4 regions of the Lachnoclostridium phytofermentans ISDg genome follow, and region 1 is predicted to be linked to each of the others. Evidence: predicted binding sites of a transcription regulator. Region 1 holds the regulator's gene; each other region holds the start of a gene.
The links. Region 1 encodes Rex, which represses fermentation and respiration genes when NADH is low (regulators of the CRP and FNR family bind a similar motif). Its sites were predicted from a motif close to ATTGTTAANTANTTAACAAT; they were not measured.
Positions count from the first base shown of each region.

Region 1 (5,632 bases):
AAACAAAGCTTCCGGAAGCATTCCCTGAAGCACAGGAATTGCCTTCTTCGCTGAAAGGATCTTTACTAAACCCGCTCCCATACGATATGCTGCTGCCGCACTAAAATAAGCTGCACCAGTCATGCTTTCTGTTCCTGCAATCACGAGTACTCTTCCATAGCTCCCTTTATTGGAATATGGCATTCTGATTGGTAGTTTATCTAAATCAGTAGTTTCGTAGTAAGTGTAGGTAAGACTGTCCAGTTTTTCCTTTGCAAATCCGATATCCGCGATATGAATCTTTCCAGCATAAGTTGCCCCTGGGTAAAGCAATAGTCCAAGTTTTTGTTCACCAAAAGTAACCGTTTCGTTTGCTTTTACTGCACAACCAAAGACTTGCCCATTACTTGCACTAATACCAGACGGTATATCAATCGAAACCACATAACAGTCACTTTGATTAATACTTTGGATCACCTTCGCATATTCACCACTCACCGGTTTGCCAAGGCCTATACCAAAGATACCGTCAATTACTATATTATATTCTGTTATTTCCCATTCGGTACGGATGGATAACCCTAAATTTTTCGCAATCTTCCACTGTTCTCTACATTCTTTCGAAAACTTTTCCATTTCACCGATGATTCCGATGGTTACGTGATACCCCCATAAATGCAAAATGCGAGCAGCTGCAATCCCATCACCGCCATTGTTGCCGGTTCCGCAAACCGCGATGATCTTATCGGTCGGTTTTGCATGTTCTCTGACTTGTTCCGCCACATAAAGTGCTGCACGCTCCATGAGAACCATTGCTGGAATTCCAATCTGCTCGATTGTTTTCTTATCTAAGTTTTTCATTTGCACCGCATCTAGTGCATACCGCATAACTAACCGCCTCCTACTCCCGGATAATCTCACCTATTACATAGGCACTAACTAATTCCTTCGTATTTGTTATAGAGACATGAATCCTCTCGACATTATGTTCCTTCGCTAAAATTTCTGCATTTCCATATAAATTTACATAAGGTTTCCCAAGATTATCGCGTAGTACTTCAATCTCATTTGGTGCAATCGCACGAAAACCTGTTCCAAACATTTTTACAACTGCTTCTTTTACAGCAAAATTCGAAGCTGCCTTTCGTATATCCGAAAGAAGCAGCTTCTGTTCCTGCTCCGTATAAATCTTCGTAAGAAATGTTTTCCGTTCGCAAGCTTTCACTACACGGTTAATTTCTATCATATCCGTGCCAATTCCAAAAATCATGGTAAGAAACTCCACTCTAATTCATTATAGTAAATCTTGTTCTTCGTCAATCTTACGCATCATCTCAGTCCCTAGCATGTCATAGAGATATGTATAAGTTCCACGATAATCTTTCTCGATTTCAAGTTTTTGCTTTTTTAAATTTCGCAGCTTTACCTCAGTTTCCCTGATTTCATCTTCTAAGGATTTTTTTCTTAAATTCTTTTCAAATATGTTACCATAGCAACTCTGTAAACTCTCAACCATCAATTCTTCATTTTTTGCAGCTATTTCACCTGGTAGTTTTTCGAGACTGTCCTCTGCAATCAATAACTTTTGATTGATATCTTCAATAAGTTTTTGATTTTTAGCTAATTTTCTTTCTTTTAGCCTACCAATCGGTGTATGATCAACTTCCATGTTATCCATTATTTCCTGCATCAGTTGAGACTTATATCGTTTCAATCCTTTGATGTCATCTAAGACTCTGCTCTGATCCTTCATCAATTCGACAAGTTCATCCCTTAACCTTCGTTGTACTCCAGACATCTTTTCCTCAGGGAATAAGTTGATAAAGCGTTCATCAAGTGTTACTATTGGAATCTTTCGATTTCGAAAGATTTGACGAAGACTCATTTCAGAGAATACTTTACTCCGATTTATTTTTCTTGGTTCCATCCTTGAAGGTTCCACATAACTTGATACTTTCACATTCTCAAACTCAAGATCGAAGTCTTCATCTAAATCATCCAAATCGCTTAAAGATTTCGTCTTTGGTTCCGACTTGTCGCCAAAACGTTTTCCTAATCTCAAATACTCTCCCCCGATTCTTCTGCCGCTTTTAAATTATACGACAGTCTCATAAGGCTTTCTGCCAAGTGAACATTTTCAACCATAACATCTTTTGGTAAATTTAGATCTGTTGGTGCAAAATTCCATATTGCATGAATACCAAGGCTAACTAAATCTGCCGCCACCTGCGGTGCTTTTGCTTTTGGTATCGTTAGTGCTGCTATATTCACAGTATTTGTTTTCATAAATTCTTCTAGTTCATCAATTAAACGGATTTCAATTCCACGGATGGATATTCCTATCAATCTAGGATTAACATCAAATATCCCACAGATATAAAATCCTCTTCTCTCAAAATCTGTATAATTTGCAAGCGCTTGTCCTAAATTACCTGCTCCAATAATAATAACATTATATTTCTTATCCAGACCAAGTATTTTACCAATCTCGGTATAAAGATATTCTACATTATAACCATATCCTTGTTGACCAAAACCGCCAAAGTTATTTAGATCCTGACGAATCTGTGATGCTGTAACATTCATCTTTTCGCTTAACTCTTTCGAAGAGATACGCACAACATCATTCTCTAATAATTCTCCAAGATAACGATAGTATCTTGGAAGACGCTTGATAACTGCTGATGAAATTGTTTTATCGTACATGCTAACCCTCCATCTTTCCTTCCAGGTTGTCCTATTCTTATACCCCAAATCTATAAGATTGTAACCCTGGTATTACAACAGACTATACACAGATAGGATGTGTTCTTATTATAAATATTATAGTAAATTGTGAATAACCTGTCAATGATTTGACGTAGGATACTACGTATGTTAGAATATTCTACAGTTAATATGCACCTGCGATACACTTCTATTCATAGAATTTGCAGGTGTTAAGAAAGTGTGAAGAAATATTGTCTTCTTATCATGCAAAATGAAATACTTATAAACTTCATTTTGCTTTTTTATTCACAAGGAAAAGTTCGGAAATCGTACTTTTTCATTAATCGGATTGGCGGTGCAAAGTGCGCACCTTTTATCAGAAGTTTAAAAAGCAAACTTCTGATAAGTTATATTATCGGAACAAAAACATGTTCCAATAATCGGATTGACGGTGCAAAGTGCGCACCTTTTATCAGAAGTTTATAAAGCAAACTTCTGATAAGTTATATTATTGTGAAGCTCTTATACAGCTTCCTTTCAGAAGTGTGAGGAAACATCATGATACTAGCATGTAAGAATATTAGTAAAAGCTTTGGAACGACTCCAATACTCGATAAAGTCGCTTTCCATGTAAATGAGCGTGAGAAAGTAGCTATCGTAGGAATTAATGGTGCAGGAAAGTCTACCTTAATAAAAATCATCATGGGTGAATTAACTGCCGATGAAGGAGAGATTATCTTTGCTAAAGGTGCAACTGTAGGATATCTTGCTCAACATCAGGACTTATCCACAGATAGTACCATTTATGAAGAAGTTTTAGCAATAAAATCAGATATAATTAAAATGGAAGAAACAATTCGCCGTCTTGAAATAGATATGAAATCAGCTACTGGCGCAGAATTAGAACGAATGCTTTCTTCCTACTCAAGACTAACACATGATTTTGAGTTAAAGAATGGATATGCCTACCAAAGTGAAGTAATTGGTGTACTAAAAGGTCTTGGCTTTACGGAGGAAGATTTTAACAAAAAAGTATCAACCCTTTCTGGTGGACAAAAAACACGTGTAGCTCTTGGTAAGCTTCTCTTAAGTACACCAGATATCATCTTCTTAGATGAGCCTACCAACCACCTTGATATGGAATCTATCGCTTGGTTAGAAACTTTCTTAGTGAATTATTCTGGAGCTGTTGTTGTAATCGCCCATGACCGTTACTTCCTTAATAAAGTAGTTTCCAAGGTTGTGGAATTAGATAACACAAAGGCGACAATGTTCGAAGGAAATTATTCTGACTATGCAATGAAAAAAGAACAACTTCGTGAAACCATGATTCGTCATTACTTAAATCAGCAGCGTGAAATTAAACATCAAGAAGAGGTCATAGCAAAACTTCGTTCCTTCAACCGCGAAAAATCCATAAAACGTGCGGAAAGTCGTGAGAAGATGTTGGATAAAATAGATCGCCTTGATAAACCAGTTACTGTAAATGATAAGATGCATATAGCCCTTGAACCAAATATCATAAGTGGTAATGATGTACTAACAGTGACTGATTTGCGTAAATCCTATGGTTCTCTAACACTGTTTGACCAACTAAATTTTGAGGTAAAACGTGGTGAAAAAGTTGCGATTATCGGTAATAACGGTACTGGTAAAACAACCATCTTAAAAATAATTAATCAGATTATCAATGCCGATGCTGGAGATGTAAAACTTGGTGCAAAGGTTTTTGTTGGTTACTATGATCAGGAACATCATGTTCTTAATATGGACAAAACAATCTTTGACGAGATTCAAGATACGTATCCTAATATGGATAACACAAGAGTACGTAATATCCTTGCTGCATTTTTATTCACTGGCGATGATGTATTTAAATTAATTAAAGATATCAGTGGTGGAGAGCGTGGCCGCGTATCTCTAGCAAAGCTTATGCTATCCGATGCAAACTTCCTAATCATGGATGAGCCAACCAACCATCTTGACATTACATCAAAGGAAATACTTGAGAATGCGATTAACAATTATACCGGTACGGTGCTCTATGTATCCCATGACCGTTATTTTATTAATCGTACTGCTTCCAGAATTCTTGACTTAACCAATCAGACTTTCTTAAATTATATTGGTAATTATGATTATTATCTTGAGAAGAAACCAGAGATGGAATGGAGAGCCTTTGGCAACAATAATGGCTATAATCAGTCTGACGCTAACGATAATATTTTAAATGGACTTCGAATCAATAAGCATCTAGATCAGGCAAATAAAGAATTACAAACTTCATCTTTTCCACAAGAACCAGTTTCTGAGAATAAGCTAGACTGGCAACAGCAAAAAGAAGAGCAAGCCAAACTTAGAAAGCGTCAGAATGAATTAAAGAAAGTTGAAGATGAAATTACACGTTTGGAAGCAAGAAATGAGGAACTGGAAGTATTGCTTGCAGACTCTTCTATCTATACAAACTCATCAAAACTAATCGAAGTTCATAAAGAAAAGAAGGAATTGGAAGAAAGATTAGAAGTTCTTATGGAGCAATGGGAAGAACTTAGTGAGTAACTAATGATTGAAATTAATAATAAATGATCTAAAGATATGATAAACATAAAAATGATCAGCAGAATCAAAAAGATTGATATATAACCTTTTGTAGACTTTTGCTGATCATATTTTTTGTTAAACTATACTCCTTCTTAACCTCCTATTATGAACGATAAACCATAAATAATTAACTAATCCACATACTTTTCTTTGATATTATCCACTCTTCTCCATCAAACTTTGCCTTACCTTTATAACCAATAGCACCTAGTCCACTTCTCCATTTATTGATAACATACTCTAGTGTTTGTTTACCTTCATTATATTCCGAATTGCTAATGGTTATAATAATACCTGTAGGAAAATAAAGCTCTTCTTCATTAATAAGTCCTTCTTTCACTAA
Region 1 is NC_010001.1:1,150,324-1,155,955, reverse strand. Features, by position in the region: gene CPHY_RS04820 (bifunctional ADP-dependent NAD(P)H-hydrate dehydratase/NAD(P)H-hydrate epimerase) at 1-867, opposite strand, end outside; gene acpS (holo-ACP synthase) at 881-1,249, opposite strand; gene CPHY_RS04810 (hypothetical protein) at 1,274-2,041, opposite strand; gene CPHY_RS04805 (redox-sensing transcriptional repressor Rex) at 2,038-2,685, opposite strand; gene abc-f (ribosomal protection-like ABC-F family protein) at 3,247-5,247, shown strand; gene CPHY_RS04795 (DUF3221 domain-containing protein) at 5,417-5,632, opposite strand, start outside.

Region 2 (5,632 bases), 990 kb from region 1:
CCGAAGTATCTGACCTGCGGATTCATATTAGAAGAGGGTACGGAAATTGAGACTGTGGAGCGGATTGCAGAGTCTATGGCAAGGGCAGCAAAGGAAGCAAAGGTGAAAATTGTTGCTGGTGATACCAAGGTAATCGAAGGTAAGGGCGGTGTATATATTAATACATCCGGAATTGGTGAGATCGCCGTAAATGGGGTAAGTGTGTCAGCTTGTAAGGAGGGGGACGCAATTCTTCTCTCTGGAAATCTTGGCGAGCACCATGCAGCAATCATGTCAGAGCGCATGGGAATACAAAATGAGATTTCTAGCGACTGTGCACCGTTAACAGGAATTCTAAACAAATTCATCAAAGAAGGGATAAAGGTTCATTTCATGAGAGATGTGACTAGAGGCGGACTTGCCACCATCTTAAATGAGATAACCGACAGCTCGAACTGTGGTGTCGAAATTGAAGAAACAGCACTGCCCATCAGTAATGAGATACGCGGCTTTTGTGATATCCTTGGGCTGGATCCATTATATATGGCTAATGAAGGCAAGATGATCGCCGTAGTTCCTGGAAAACAGGCAGAGAAGGCTCTGGAGGCCATGAGAAGTAGCGTCTATGGTAAGAATGCGGCAATCATCGGCAGAATAACAGAAGGAAAAAGTGTTACCATGAAGACCACTTTACAGGGAACCCGAAGAATTGATGTTCTTTACGGAGAAGGTCTGCCGAGAATATGCTAGATCAAGGGTAGGAACCATTGGCCATCCGATCACGCAGGAATAACTGCAAAATATTATCGACGCATCAATGCAATTATTTGCTAATAAGGGTTATCTTGCTATCACGATGAAAGACATTTGTGATAGCTGCGGCTTGAGCAGAGATGGGCTATATCGTCATTTTTTATCAACCAAAGAGGTCTTTATAGCTGAAAACAATTTCCATAATATGCATGAAGTGATGAAATCGGCGAACCCGATACTGGAAATAGTAGATTACCACGCAAAACTACTCCTTCACGAGTATTTTAAATTGTTAATGCATTATTAGGCTGAAAGGATTTAGCCGAGCTTTTATTTTGCTCATTATACTGGTCAATGAGGAAAGAAAGTCGAAGCAGGAAAAGCGTATTAATGTCTGAAAGGTCAACCTGGCTTAATTCAGTGATACGATTTAAACGGTAGACAAGTGAATTTCGGTGAATAAATAAACTTTCTGAAGTTAATTTAATGTTACATCCCTTATTTATGAAGACACATAAGGTCTTATACAGCTGGGAACTGTTTTCATGGTCATACTGACGGAGAACTGCCAGAGCAGGATGGCAGAACCGTCCTAATTTATCGGGATTCTTTGCTTCCGAAAACAAATCAAAAATCTGATAATTTTGATAGTGGTATACCAAACCTTCCGGGTTTAATTTATGACCCAACTTTAATGCAGCATGGGCTTGTTCATAATGGCTTACAAAGTTTTCAATACAAGCAAAAGAATTACTGATTCCAATTCGTATGTGTTCCTTTTTTGAAAAGCATTTCAATAGTTCTAGTAACATTAAATTCATTTCAGTATCTTCCTTTAACGGAATTACCGCCACAATACCGTTTTTATGATAAGTAACATGGGTACCGGGAATCTGTATTTTCAGATTCTTGCATACAGAGCTTTTTAAGTACTGTAGTCCAAGATATTTTGTAGGACGAATGAATAGAACCAGCATTTTGTCAGGAAAATGTAGTTCTGCCAGTCTTGGCATGATATCCTTTTCAGGCGCACCAATCAGCATATCATATAATAATTCATGATAAAGGCTGTTTTTTTCAAAAAGGTTAGGTGTATAGTACGCTATGGTGTAGCTAATAACATGGCTTATTATGCTTAGCATTTCAAAATGGTAAGGAAGAAAATTGTTCTCTCCTTCAATCATCAATAAGAACCCAATCTGAGTTTGATTATGAAAAACTTTACTGCTTAACTTACGGTAAGGGGATTTGATGCAGGTAACTTCAACAGCGGCTGTAGTCTGAGAAGCGTTACGTATAGATTTCAATTCTTTTACTTCACTAATAAATTCATAGCAGCAGTATCCCTGTTTCGTATTCTCTTTCCAAAGAGGATCGAGGACAGGGACAGAAGTAGAACTGGCAATGATTTTAAAGTTCATATCACAGAATAGTAAAGAATTTCCAAGCCTTACAGAGGCAGCATCAATAACGGCTTCAATGTTATGGGTTTTATCTGCGAGAGCAGTAAGTTCCTCAAAAATTCCAATCCCTTTACGAGTCGTTTCAATCAAAGCTTTTGCATCGTTGAATATAGTAAATAAAGAGTCTTCCGATACTAAAGCAATATTACCCACAGTGGAAAGGGGAGGCGCTGCAAGATCCGTGCGAGCAATTATGCATTGATATGGAACCGACACAGCGTTTGTTAATTGTTTGTCATAACCAAAGTAAAGAGTAGTCCTAATCGCATTATCATGTTTATTATCAATCAAAGCAACATCCTGTATTTCTAAATCTTCCCCTTGGGATAGGATATCAATTGAATATTCTTCTGAAATTCTTTCTATTAACTTCGTAAATGTCATATTTTTCCCCATTTCTGCGATGATCTGTATAAAATATAGTTTTACTATAGTGCACGATAAACAAATTGTCAAATATTTATCATTCATAATACACGTTGTCGAATTACTGATTTTAACGTATTCTTATGGCATTATAAAGGTTATAGCTTAATGCAGATTATTTCTTATATAAGAACATAATAGGAGGAAAAAGATGTATAACAAATTATTTGAAGTGGGAAGCATTGGAAAGGTAACTATTAAGAATCGTTTGGTCATGTCACCAATGGGATGTGGACTTGCCAATCTTGATGGGACACCGTCTGAAGACATGATTGAATTTTATGAAGCGAGAGCAATTGGCGGTGCAGGAATCATTATACCAGAGATTACCCGTATCAATGATGTGCATGGAGCAGGGCTTATGAGGCAGCTGTCCGTCACAAAAGACAGTCATATCGGTCCACTGGCTGAACTTGCGAAAGCAGTACATAAGCATGGTAGCAAGATATTTATACAGTTGCATCATCCTGGACGTGAAACGGTGTCTGCACTTCTTGGCGGACAGCCAGTAGTTGCACCGTCCCCTATTCCTTGTAAATTAGTAAAACAGGAGACACGTGCACTTACCATAGATGAAATAAAAGAATTGATTTCGCAGTTTATCGCAGGTGCAGTAAGAGTTAAAAAAGCAGGTTGTGACGGCGTAGAATTACACGCAGCACATGGATATCTGTTGCATCAGTTTCTGTCTCCTTATACAAATAAAAGAGAAGACGAATACGGCGGAAGTTTTGAAAATCGCCTAAGGATTATTATTGAAATTATCAATGGAATTCGGAAAGAATGTGGTCCTGATTTCCCAATAGGTATTCGATTAAGTGTAGAAGAATTTTTAGATAAGACAGGTGTAACAGAAGAGTATATCCATATTCAGGATGGTGTAAAAATTGCCATGGCTTTAGAGCAGGCAGGTATTGACTTTCTTGATATCAGCTGCGGATTATATGAAACAGGTATGACCTGTATTGAACCTATTTCTTTTCCACAGGGTTGGAGACATGACATGCTTTTAGCAGTAAAAAGTCATTTAAAAATTCCAGTCATCGGTGTATCTGTATTTAGAGACCCTGCAGTAGCGGAAAAATTCCTGGAAGAAGGTGTAGTAGATTTTATTTCCATGGGACGTTCTTGGAATGCCGATGAAGAGTGGGGTAAAAAAGTACTGGAAGGAAGAGAAAAAGAATTACGCAAATGCATCTCTTGCCTACGTTGCTTTGAAAGTCTGAATGAATATAATGCTGCCGGTATACCGCCGGAATGTGCACTAAACCCAAGATATGCAAGAGAACGGAAATATGGGAACCTTGTTCACGATACCAAAGGACACACTGCAGTAGTTGTTGGCGGTGGGCCAGCAGGAATGTGTGCAGCACAAACCCTTGCCCTCCGTGGTGTAAAAGTAACTTTGCTTGACCGTCAAAGTGAACTTGGAGGAACTGTTAATCTGGCTAAGAAACCACCGTTAAAAGAACGTATGCAGTGGATTGCTGATTACTATAACGGTGAATTTAAGCGTATTGGAGTAGAAGTAAAGTTAAATACGGAAGCAACTGCAGATATGATTATGGAATATAAACCAGATGCAGTAATTCTTGCTACAGGCTCTAACTCCATTATTCCTGGGAAAATTCCTGGTATAATGGGCAACAACGTATTTACGGTGGAATCGGTACTGTCAGGTAAATCAGCATTAAAAGGGGAAAAAGTAGCTGTTATCGGTGCAGGACTTACAGGACTAGAGACTGCAGAATATCTTTTTGAAGAGGGAAATCAGGTTACCATTATTGATATGCTTGACAAGCCTGCCCCCAATGCAAACCATACCAATGTAGCTGATGTCTGTGGCCGCTTGGCTAAATCCGGTGTAGAATATTTGCTAGGACATTCTTTAAAAGAGATAAAAACGGATAGTATTTTATTGGAGAGATTGGAAGACCATGCAGAAGTAAATGTATCTGCAGATGCAGTCGTACTTTCTCTTGGATTTAGACCGGATCAATCTTTGGTTTCTGAATTAGAAGCAAAGGGTGTAGAGGTGAAAGTAATAGGAAGTGCCATAAAAGATGGAACTATCGCTCCTGCAGTACGTACAGGTTATGAAGTAGGAAGGGATTTATTTACGGAAAAACAAAAAGCTCCAAGCTTTCTAACGTCCAAAGAGGAAATACAAAACTTCGGTAAGATATCTCTCATGGATAATCAGGAGGGACTCTACATCAGCTATCTTACTGACCCGGCAGCAATTGCAAAGATACTGCCTCCACCATTGAAACCATTTTCTATGCCGGTGGTTACCTTATCCATCTGTCATGTTAATAATCCATCATTTGCAGATGACTACTATGAAGCAATTTTGGGAGTTTATGCAACCTATGGTAAGTCACTTGGATTATATACGATGGGGCTGGTACTTGGCGGACCAGGAGCCGAGATGGCAGTACAATGCGGCCGTGATAATGGCAGTATTCCAAAGAAACTGGGAGGAGAATTTGTCATCCGAAGAAATGGTGATACGGTAACAGCAGGAGTAACCAGAAGAGGAACACAGCTTGTAGAAGCAACCATGAAATTAGGTGAGTATAATAATCCTCTGGCGGCTGCTCTCTATCAATTACCTGCAGCAGGTAAGCAGACATTTGGAGGCGGTTTCTATTTCCATTTTGATCGTATGCCGGATGAAAACGGAGTATCTCATTTCCTAAACGGAGCATTGCTTATGAATCAATGTGAATATAATTATCAATCATGGGAACCAGGAAATGTTGCGCTCAATTTAAAATCAAGCATTGATGACCCATGGGCAGAGCTACCGGTTAACACCATAATAGGTGGTGCTTATTCAAAGAACAGTTTGTTAGTACACAAACTTAATTTAGTAGAAAAGTTAGAAGCCAATGATGTAATTCCATATTTGTTAACCGGACGCTATGACCGTACGGCATTTATGGAAACAGGTCGTATTTAATTCAATAATTGGAGATATTATTTGTAGTCTCTATTAAAAGAAAGGA
Region 2 is NC_010001.1:2,141,844-2,147,475, forward strand. Features, by position in the region: gene hypE (hydrogenase expression/formation protein HypE) at 1-729, shown strand, start outside; gene CPHY_RS22645 (hypothetical protein) at 836-1,039, shown strand; gene CPHY_RS09035 (PucR family transcriptional regulator) at 1,017-2,579, opposite strand; gene CPHY_RS09040 (oxidoreductase) at 2,773-5,586, shown strand.
Region 2: CPHY_RS09040 (oxidoreductase) is a predicted target of Rex. The motif match lies at 2,644-2,663, and genes of this name have one in related genera.

Region 3 (5,632 bases), 1.2 Mb from region 1:
AATGTACCTCTCTTATTGAACTCTTCATCTTTACCATTCTTTGCGTATTCATTGTATTTTTCTACTGTTTTCTTTAATTCTTCGGCATCAATATCAAAGAATGCAGCTGCTTCTTCGATTGTATCTGCTTTTATAAGGATACCTTTTTCAATTAAGTAATCATATTCTCTTTGGTGCTTTACATTAACGCCACTTGCTACCATGGAAGCTTCATCCCAGAACATGTAAGAAACTCCACCTGTTTGTGCTACCACTGCTCTTGAAATAACATCACGACGTTCTAATTCTTCTACGAAACGTTTTCCTTCTTTATTTACAAGGATAGAACGTCCTTCCATTCGAACATCACCAACATAAAGAAGTGTTCCGAGTTCTGGATCACATGTTGGATAAGTTTGAATGTATTGCATATCTACAAGTTCTGCTCCAACGTTTTCTGCCATTGTAATACCATCTCCGGTACTACCTACAGAGTTTGTAGAAAGAATCTTTTCATTCATTTCTGGGTTATATTTTACTCTCATCTCAAGATTGGAACCAAATCCACCAGTTGCAAGAATAACACCTTTGTTTGCACTGTAAGTGATTTCTTTTCCGTCAAACTCTGCTTTTACTGCAACCACTTTATCATTTTCTACAACTAGTTCTTTTGCAGTAGTATTTAAGTGAGTAATTACACCAACTTCCCCCGCTTTTTTTGTCAATTTACTAATTAACTCCACACCACTTGCATCTTTTGGAACTAAACTACGTTTTACAGAATGTCCACCAAAGAAAAGCATGTAATCTTCAAATGTTACATTTACTTCATCTTTTAACCATTCTGCAGATTCTAATGCATGATCTGCTAAGACACGAACGAGTTCCGGATCATTTTCATAGTCTCCACCTTTTAAGATGTCTTCATAGAATTGATCTTTACTATCCTCAATACCTTCTTCTTTTTGAAGCCAGTTGCCTGGTGCTGCATATTCACCACCAGAAATTAATGTGTTACCACCTTCCATTGGCATCTTTTCAAGTAAAATAACAGAAGCTCCGTTGTTAGCAGCTTCAATTGCAGCTGTTAAACCAGCTCCACCCGCACCAACTATAACTACATCAGCAGTATACGCTGCTTCTCTTTCTTCTTTATTACTTGTTCCCGCTGCTTCTTTTGCAACCAATTGATCTTTGGAAGCACCTGTTTTTTCAAATGCATTTTCTACTGCTGTTTTAAATCCTGTGGATGTTAAGGTAGCACCACTTACAGAATCTACGTCAAATGAGTTTGTTCCAATCATCGCATCAGTAATCGTTTGCATTGCATCTGCAAATCCTTGAGTTTCGTTATTTTCAAGAACATCAATCTTTTTGATCTCTCCATTTTCTAATGTTAATTCAACTTTGATTTTTCCACCTTTTCCTTCACCTTCTCCAGTGAAAGTCCCACTTGGAATGGCTGTTGCCGTTGCGTCTGTATCTGGTGATGTTTTTGGTTCCTCTTTTGCTTTTGAGCCACAGCCTGTTAGTGCAAGAGCCGCAATTAACCCAAGAACTACTAATTTTGACTTTCTCATCTTCATTCTCCTCTTTCCCATTGTGCTAAAACCTCTCAACAATCGAAAACACATTCGAATTTCTTCCATTTTATTGTTGTATAATCGAATGTTTTTCATTGAAATTATTTATTTTTGTCAAAAAGTTTGTTAAATACTTGTCATATAATTTAGATTATAGTATACTGACAGCGATTTGTATTTACACTAATTTTCGTATTTTTGTACTTTAACGAACATTCAATGCTTGAAAGAGGGACCTTATGAAATTGCATACAAAAATTGCATTACTATTTAGTATTTGTATTTCATTTGCTTTCTCTTGCCTTTTATTTATGGTAAGAGATCGAATATTAACTTCCAATCAAATAAGTTTAGAAAACCTGAATACACAAATTGTTGAGTCAAAGGCAAACGAAATTGGCTCTTGGTTGAATCAGCGAATAAGTGAAATTCGAGTGATTAGTCAGACGGAAGCACTTCGAACAATGGAAACAAAAAGCTTACAAACTTTTATCAAACGGTTAAATCAAAATGTTGGAGAGCATTATGGAAATGAATACGGGACATTTGCTGCCGGAACGACAAATGGACTTGGTTATGTCTGTGATGAACAAACCATTGACGTATCCAAACGTGATTATTTTCAACATGCCATGTCAACCGATGAAGAATACATCATTAGTACTCCCTTACTTTCTAAAACAGATAGCTTGCCAATCACACTCATTTGTTATCCAATATACGATGATGAGAATGAAAAAATTGGATTTATTAATGGTGCGATTTCTCTGTATAAATTATCTGAAATTACAGAAGGCATTGATTTTTATAATGGTTCTTCATGGATTATGGATTCCAAAGGAAATCTTTATACCAGCAATCCAATTCAAGGCATAAGCGCATCTGAGCTGGCAAATTTAGTGTCGCATATCAAAGAACCAATAGCAAAGAACGTTGGTCTTTTTTCATTTAAAGAAGAAAAAGGGAAAGAACAAGTGGTATTTTATTCTCCAATTCCATACTCCAATGGTTGGTCTTTATGTACTATGACTTCTTTGAAGGAATTAAATTTACATACACAAAACTTAATCTATACCATTTTAGTGATATGGATCCTTATGCTTGCCATATCTATCGTAAGTTGTTTCTTATTTTCTCGTACCATTACTGCTCCTATTTATAAGCTTTCAAAAGCAATGCAACTTGTAAAGGATGGAAGTTTTGATTTACCGAAACAGGTAATCAGTGGCAAAAAGGATGAACTTGCATTCCTTGCCAATAACTTTTACACAATGACGGAACAGATTTCCTTTCTAATGGAACGAATTAAGGAAGAAGAAGTGGCAAAGCGTACTGCTGAATTTCAGGTATTACAATCACAGATTAACCCTCATTTTTTATATAATACACTGGATAATCTTCAATGGAGAGCCTATGATCATAACGCCCTTGAGCTATCTGAAATGATTGAGGCTTTGTCCGATTTCTTCCGAATTTCTCTCAGTGATGGCAAAGAATTTATTTCTGTGATAAAGGAAATTGAACATGTTAAGAGTTACCTATTTATTCAACAAAAACGTTATGAAGATATTTTAAACTTTACCATTTCCTGTGACCCTGATGTCTCAGAATATGTTACAATCAAACTGATTGTGCAGCCATTGGTTGAAAATGCACTGTATCACGGAATTAAACCAAAGCTTTCCCATGGTACGATTGCTGTCAGAGTATTAAGAAAAGAGGATACCATTCAAATTATTGTACAAGATGATGGCGTTGGTATGTCACCCCCAAAACTTAAAACGTTACTCCGCTCATTGGAACAGGACGCTCCCGGTAAGGGATATGGCCTATATAACATTCACCGTAGAATACAAATGGTGTATGGTAAGGAGTATGGTATTTCCATTACCAGTGAAGAGCAGATTGGGACAACCGCTACGATTATTATTCCAGCAGTAAAGGAGATGCAAAACAATGAGAAAATTATTAATTGCAGATGATGAAAAGATAATACGCGAAGGCATAGCCAAACTCATTCAAGCCTCTAGTTTACCTGTTACTATCGTTGGGCAAGCCGCAAATGGACGACAAGCGCTCGAGATGATGCAGTCAACGCGTCCAGACCTTGTCATCATTGATATCACGATGCCTGCCATTACCGGGCTTGATGTGATTGAACAATCCAAAGATTTTCTACCGTCTTCGAAATTCATTATCGTCTCTGGGCATGACAGCTTTCCATTTGCTCAAAAAGCAATCGAATTGGGTGCCTTTCATTATCTTTTAAAACCTATCAAGCGAAGCCAGCTGTTATCCGTGGTGGAACATGCCTTAGAAACACTTGAAAAAAAAGAAGAAGTTATAGTTTCAACAGATACCGATATAACTTCTGTGTCAGATGCAACGAACGGTACGGTATGTGAAAAGGTATCCGCTTATATCAACGATCATCACTGCGATAGTAATATGAGTCTTAATTTTGTTGCTGATAAATTTCATATCAGCCAATCTTATCTGACCCGAATAATTAAGAAAAGTACCAATTTAAGTTTTACAGAATATCTAAATAAACTACGGATTCAACAAGCAATCTTTCTTTTATCTTCCAGAGAAAATCTATTAATCGCCCAAATTGCAGAACTTGTTGGTTATTCCAGTCAACATTATTTTTCTCGGGTATTCAAAAATCATACCGGTGTTTCTCCCGTAGAATATCGTAACATGCGTGGATAACAAATTTGATTTTCATTTTTTAAAAACAGAGCAGATAAAACACATACATATGTTTTATCTGCTCCTATCTTTTTATATTACATTAGACTGTTCACTACGTTTATAATATTATGACTTTTATCATTCGATTGCTTCCAACGTAGCTTGATAAGTTCCAAAAGCAATCAGTCTAAATATCCTTATCCTCCTGGTCCGTATCCAGAACCAGGTGTACCAATAATATAATAAAAATTTTTTATTACTATAGTAAAATAAGTATAATTAAATTTTTTACAGAACCGCTCATTCTTTTATTGATAAAACTCAAAACTCGTCTGCTCATACTTTAATGGAGTAAATTCAGTCTCTCTTGCTTCTACTGAGCTATGATAATCTACCACAACAGTTTGTTGTCTTTGATCAATTAATTTTTGCCCAAGGATATAGTTAACATCAAATCGGCTCGTAATCGCTGGTGTTGTACCTCTGGCAGGAACAATTAACTGCACCTGATTCGCCTTAAGAAGTTCAAAAATTGGCTCCCAGATATAGACATCCTTTGCTGCACCGAATGGATTATCAATAAAGATAACCTTACGTAATCCACTATTTTCTGTCCTATGAGAATTGATATTCGTAATATAGTTAATAATCGAAATTAAAAACTGTGTATAGATACCCTGTGACTGTCCTGTGCTTCCAACCGCTTCTTCATAACGAAGATGTCGGCTTTGTTCTTTGATACGTTCTCTCTTATACAAACTAAGCTTAATTGCATTCATATCAGTGACAATAACAGAAAATAACTTCTTTAAAGACAGTGCGTTGCGAATAAACTTAAGTTTATCATTGATATCCTTCATAGAATCCGCTCCCTTTACAATTTCATCAATATAAGAGGACATCTTATCCTTATAAAACTCTTCTTTCACATAAGGAATGTGAAGAGAAATCATTGGAATTAATTCTCCTTCCAAAGTAATACGAGAAAGCTTAGGAAGTCGTTCCAGTTCTGTTTTAATATAAATACAACGCTGTAAACACTGATTTTCAAAGTTGTCTTTGATATTTTGCATATCTTCAATTCCCTTAAAGATACGGTCTTTTTCTAACGTTAAACAGTCATTGACCTCACTAAGGCTATTAATTAATTTTCTGGTCTCAGACTCTGTGTTCGGACGCTTTACATTCTGGCTTATCTCATCCGCTAACATAACGGCACCTAGAAGTTTTAAGGAATCCATCGTCTTACCTTTATTATGAGCAAATTCCTCCTGCTTTTGTTTTACACTTTTTTCATTCTCAATGAAATGTGACTCAAGCTCCTTCAATTCTGAGAATATCTCATCTGCGCTAAGCCCTGTGTATTTTACTCG
Region 3 is NC_010001.1:4,773,941-4,779,572, forward strand. Features, by position in the region: gene CPHY_RS20100 (flavocytochrome c) at 1-1,559, opposite strand, end outside; gene CPHY_RS21080 (cache domain-containing sensor histidine kinase) at 1,802-3,544, shown strand; gene CPHY_RS20110 (response regulator transcription factor) at 3,519-4,277, shown strand; gene CPHY_RS20115 (chromosome segregation ATPase-like protein) at 4,568-5,632, opposite strand, start outside.
Region 3: CPHY_RS20100 (flavocytochrome c) is a predicted target of Rex. The motif match lies at 1,685-1,704, and genes of this name have one in related genera.

Region 4 (5,632 bases), 2.0 Mb from region 1:
TTGATAATGTTAAAACTTGGAGTTTGATACTATTTAAAGAATATGCGACACTGTCTTTTATTTTATTATAACATTCAAGTTCTGCTTCATAGGCTCTTTTTCGAGTAGATTTGTCCGTACTATATGCCATATTACGAATTTCTGATAGAGTAACTTCCTCTCCATCATACAATGCCTTCACCGTTGAAGTAAGATAGCTTTGTAATTCACTCCATGCATTAGCACCTGAAATTGACATCTTAGCAATGATTTCTTCTGTCTCATCGCTCAATAGATGTTTATTGTTTTCCTTTATTTTACGGATGAAATAAGCATATTCACTTAGTCTTTCATCCTCTTTTATTAACGCATCGATATCATCTATTTTAGCAATATATTTCATAAAAATAGTATTTGCTTTTGCTAAATTGGAGGATTTTTGATTGATTTGACCCAGATACGAAGTTGCTTCTGTTTCTTGTGTATTCGTAGACTGACGTAGAGAGCAGTAAGCAGCGAGATGCTCTAATCGAAAAGCTTCCTCTAAACAATCAAAAATTTGATTTAGTGCTTGTTTTTCCGGTAAATTATCAAGTTCTTTTGATAAATTATCCATCTTAACACTCATCAAATCAAACTGTTTCATATCCTCTTTAAAATTTTCATCATCATATCCAGTGTATAATGCATCTAATGACCATGTAGTATTCATATCCTTCTTCCTTTCGCTTTTAATATTTAATGAATCCTAAGTTGTTCTTTTGAACATAAAAATTTCAGTATGTAATCTTGAATGCTCGCTAGGTCTCTACCTTAAGTACAAAGACAATTTGATTAGTTGAAAATCTTCATCTAGCAAAATCCACAGGGTAAAGGTGCATCCCTAGAAGCATTTATCCTGAATTTTCATCTGTATTGAAACTAGCACTATACCACCTTTTTTATTATATAAGTAGTGTCATGTGAGTTTATAGATTATTATAACATAAATTTTCTCGTGTGTTGATAAATTTTGATTGGATTTTTCTTATATAACAGGAAAAAGTACACTTCTTAGCTTATCCATGTCAAGAATTAAGGAACTAGCAAAAACTAATGGATGTATGCTAGTTCCTTTCCTATTCCTCTTAATCTTATTTTGCACGGTTAATTGGTGCAATCCCTTCCTTTTTCGAATTATGCGTTTGATTTTGATTTTCTACTTTTGCCTTTTGAGTAGTACTGTTAAACTTTTCGTTTTGTTTCTTTTGCTCTCTTTTCTCAGAATTATTCGAATGAAATGAATTATTATTATTCATATGGCCTCCCTTAATGTGTTTTAACATATTCTGCCGCACTTTTTGCAGCAATTCTTCCAAAAACTACAATATCACATACCGCATTACCACCAATTCGGTTCGCACCGTGGATTCCTCCAGTAACTTCTCCTGCTGCGAATAACCCTTTGATTGGCTTGCCATCCGTAGAAATTACCTCTGCCTTCGTATTAATCTCTACACCACCCATCGTATGATGAATTGCAGGTGCTACTTTAATTGCATAATAAGGTGCTTTTGAAATAGTTGTCTCCATACCAGTGGTACGATTGAATAAATCTTGTCCCTTTTCTGTAATTGTTTTATTCCAATTTGCCACTGTCTGGATTAATTTATCTGGATCTACATTAATATCACTTGCAAGTTCTGAAAGATTATTCGCTTCTTTTACGATATCTGCATTGATATAACTTTCTACAGCACTTAGTTTCTCTCTTAGTTGTTGATCAAAAATTAGATAAGCGGAACTCCCCTCTTGTTCTAAAATTGCATTAGACAGTGAGTTTCTCGTACTTAATTCATTATAAAAACGCTCTCCGTTACGATTCACTAGGATTGCTCCTTGACCACGAACAGATTCTGTTATCATAATACTGTTTTCCTGCTCTACTGTCGAATGGGTTTGAATTTGATCCATATCAACTACATTTGCACCGATATCCTGTGCCATTATAATACCATCACCGGTAGCTCCAGGAGTATTCGTTGTTTTATAACCAGCAAGCTTTTTATCATATTCCTCTACCATAGCTTCATTAGCACCAAATCCACCTGTTGCAAGAACAACAGCTTCACATGCTATTTTATAGTCTTTCTCTTTTCCCTTTGCTAAAACTCCAGATACTTTACCTTGATCCATTAAAATTTCAGTTGCTTTTGTATTATATAGTATATCAATTCCATTACTTTCTATATTATTTAGAAAGGTATTCACAATGTAATTTCCAATTGGTGCTCCGCCTTCTGGTGCATGCATTCTCTTAAAAGTAGCTCCACCAGAAAATGATAAATTTGTTAATGGTGCTCCAATCGAATCTAACCAAGCGATAGCATCCGCTGAATTCTCCACCATAGTACGTACTAAAGCTTCATTATTTAAATATTTTCCGCCTTTCATGGTATCTGCAACGAAACTCTCAACTGTATCTGCAATTCCCAGTTGCTTTTGAAGAGGAGTATTTGCTGCATTAATACCACCGGTTGCCTTTACGGTATTCCCTCCCGCCATTGGCATCTTCTCTAAGATAACGACAGATAGCCCTGCAGCCTTGGCTTCAATTGCTGCTGTCATTCCAGCCCCACCTGCCCCGATAACACATACATCAACTGCTATCATTTCTTCTGGTAGTGAAGCTCCTTTTGTCGCTTCTGGTTCTACTGGTGCCAATTTAGATACATCGACACCAGCACTTGTAAGTGCTGCTGTAACTGCTTCTATAATTGCTTTACTTGTTGTAGTTGCACCGCTCACAACATCAACCTGAACTGATTGTTGTTCCTCAATTTTTGGTGGTAAGTCACTCACTGCAATGGATCCTATGTTCTTTGTCTCATTTGGTCCAAATACATTAACTGATTCAATTCGGTCATTACTTAGGACAACTGTCGCGGTTATTTCTCCGCCATACCCGGATGCTTTTCCTTCATAAGTTCCGGGTGTAAACCTTCCGCCCGCGGAAGGCGTTGCTGAGGGTGTAGCTCCTCCCTCGTTTTGTTTCTTACTACAAGACATTAATACAAATGCCATGATTACAATCATAGCGATTGCAACAATACGCCTTTTCATAATATTCTCCTTTACTAACAATAAAGCACAAAACTATTACGTTCTCTTATTGTTAAATATATTGCACTGCCAATTTCACAGTTGCTACCAATAGTTTGTATACTTTAATTGGAATTTATGTGTAAAAGAGAATATTATTTGGATTCTTTGACTTTCCACTCCTTAATGGTTGTTCCTAACACATTCTTAATCCGCTTACCCGCTTTCTCTAACGCTGTTGTAGTATTTCCTTTTTGAAACTCTTTTTGTGTCGGGACAATCACATAGTGTTTATTTTCATAAACAGGAAAAACTTTTAGTGGATAATATCCTGATTGCTTTAATGTTACTTTCCCATCTTCCTTACTAACCAGAAGGCGCAGGATGATTGTATCGTTATTTGCTTCGGTAGCCATACTTGATACAAAATTCCCCATAGAATACATGCATAGTACTTGTCTTTTATCACTTGTCTTTATGTATACTGCTTCTTGTAAACAATGAGGATGTGATCCGATAATAACGTCCACTCCAGCCTCTGCCATTTCTTTTGCATGTTGTTTCTGAAGATTCGTAATCTCTGTTGTATTTTCTATTCCCCAATGATTATACGCTATAACAAATTCTGCCCCAGCCTTTTTTGCTTCCTTAACATCACGTTCTACTGACGCTTTACTATAACAGTTAACAAAATTATTTAAATCATTTGCGGATAAACTTTGACGAAAATTAATATATTCCGTATAACTTAAAACCCCAATTTTAATTCCATTTACTTCATAGATAAGAAACCTAGGTAAATCATTTCCTAAGTAAGTTCCTACTTGTGCTATATGATATTCCTGTAATTTTTCTATTGTTTCTCTAATTCCGGCCATTCCACCATCGAGACAATGATTATTTGCAGTAACTACTGCGTCAAAACCTGCATACCGTAAAGCATCTAAAAAAGTTCCAGGCGCATTGCAATTAGGGGAACCTTCTATTGTTTTTTGTTCGTAGGTATAGTAATTTGAATGAGATGTTAAGGTTTCAAGATTTCCAATGACCAAATCACTATTTGAAAATATTTGTTTCACAAAAGAAAAACTATCATTAAAAACATATGTACTTTTACTCTTTGCCCCATACTGTTGAGCACGTAAGCACATAAGATCTCCAGTTATCATCACAGTCGCGCTTTTTGCGATATCCATTGGTTCATCCTTACCACTTAGTAATATTAGCTCGTCTTCGCTCATCTTTTTTCGATAAACACCATCATCCTCCAATATATAACGGTTCTTACTTATCTTACTTAGAGGCTGGTATGCTTTTCTTATTAGAGTTTCTTGCTTTTTTGCAAATACTATCTGACTTTTAAAGTTTGTACAACATAGGAATATAAGTATAAAAGTAAGAAGGAAAGCCCCTATATTTCGTAAGATATATTTCATATTCATAGTAAACTTTGTATTAATGCTAAACTTAATATTCATACTAAACATAATCTCCATATTAAAATTAAATATCATTTCTATCATATGCTCACTTGTCCCATAATATTCCACTAGAAATCCAGGTTATTTTTCTATACCATATTCACACAGTTACTTCTATAGATAAATTATGAGATAAACTATGTCTACAATAGCACACGGTGGGATACATCTTGGTTTTTACTCAGTATGAGCGAAACCTATTATTTTTAGCTATTCATCGATTTACTTATCACTTCATGGGAGTTTTACTAGAATTGTTAGACATGAGGAATTTTTATGAAAGGAAAAACACATATTATCGGTGGTCTTGCCATCTCAGGATTACTGCTTTATTGTAATAAAACTTATCACTGGGATTTACCCATTACATCATTTGATTATATCACTGCATCTGTATTAGGTTCTTTATTGCCAGATATCGACCATAAAAAGAGTTTTCTTGGGTCAATTGTTCATCTACCGATCAAACATAGAACCCTTACTCATAGCTTACTATTTTTATTTATTACCAGTATTATCGTACTTCAATTTAACTTAAGTATTGCTTTAGGGCTTTTTATTGGCATTAGTAGTCATTTAATTCTAGACATGTTACCACTACGTTCAAAAGGTATCTGCTTGTTTTATCCTTCGAAAAAACGCTACAGTTTCTTTCGTATTCCAAGATAAAAGAGTAAATGAGCTTGGAATCTACTGTGCTACCACAAAATTTGTGGCATCTGAATGCTCTGCATGAAAAAGACCTGTTGCAAAATATGATACCTTAGGTTTGGTAACTTATTTTGCAACAGGTCCTTTTGCCCCTATTATAAATCTTTTCTTTTTTCCTTCGCATGAAGCATAAAGGCTCCTAACAGCATAAAACCGATGATAACCAGTAGTATGTATATAATATCTACTTTAGCAGGTGCTTCCTCTGTATTAGCCTGTCCTTCTTGTTTAGGATTCTCTTCAATCGGCTTGTTCGCTTGTTCTTTAGGCAAAGTTTCCGATTTTATTAGGAAAGTATCAAATACCACAGACTGTAATACGGTTACGTTATCAATTCTTTTGTCAGATTCCTCTGAATATGTCGGTATAATTCCAAACGC
Region 4 is NC_010001.1:4,016,979-4,022,610, forward strand. Features, by position in the region: gene CPHY_RS17085 (M3 family oligoendopeptidase) at 1-691, opposite strand, end outside; gene CPHY_RS22010 (hypothetical protein) at 1,113-1,277, opposite strand; gene CPHY_RS17090 (flavocytochrome c) at 1,288-3,081, opposite strand; gene CPHY_RS17095 (CapA family protein) at 3,216-4,538, opposite strand; gene CPHY_RS17100 (metal-dependent hydrolase) at 4,818-5,210, shown strand; gene CPHY_RS17105 (hypothetical protein) at 5,348-5,632, opposite strand, start outside.
Region 4: CPHY_RS17090 (flavocytochrome c) is a predicted target of Rex. The motif match lies at 3,130-3,149, and genes of this name have one in related genera.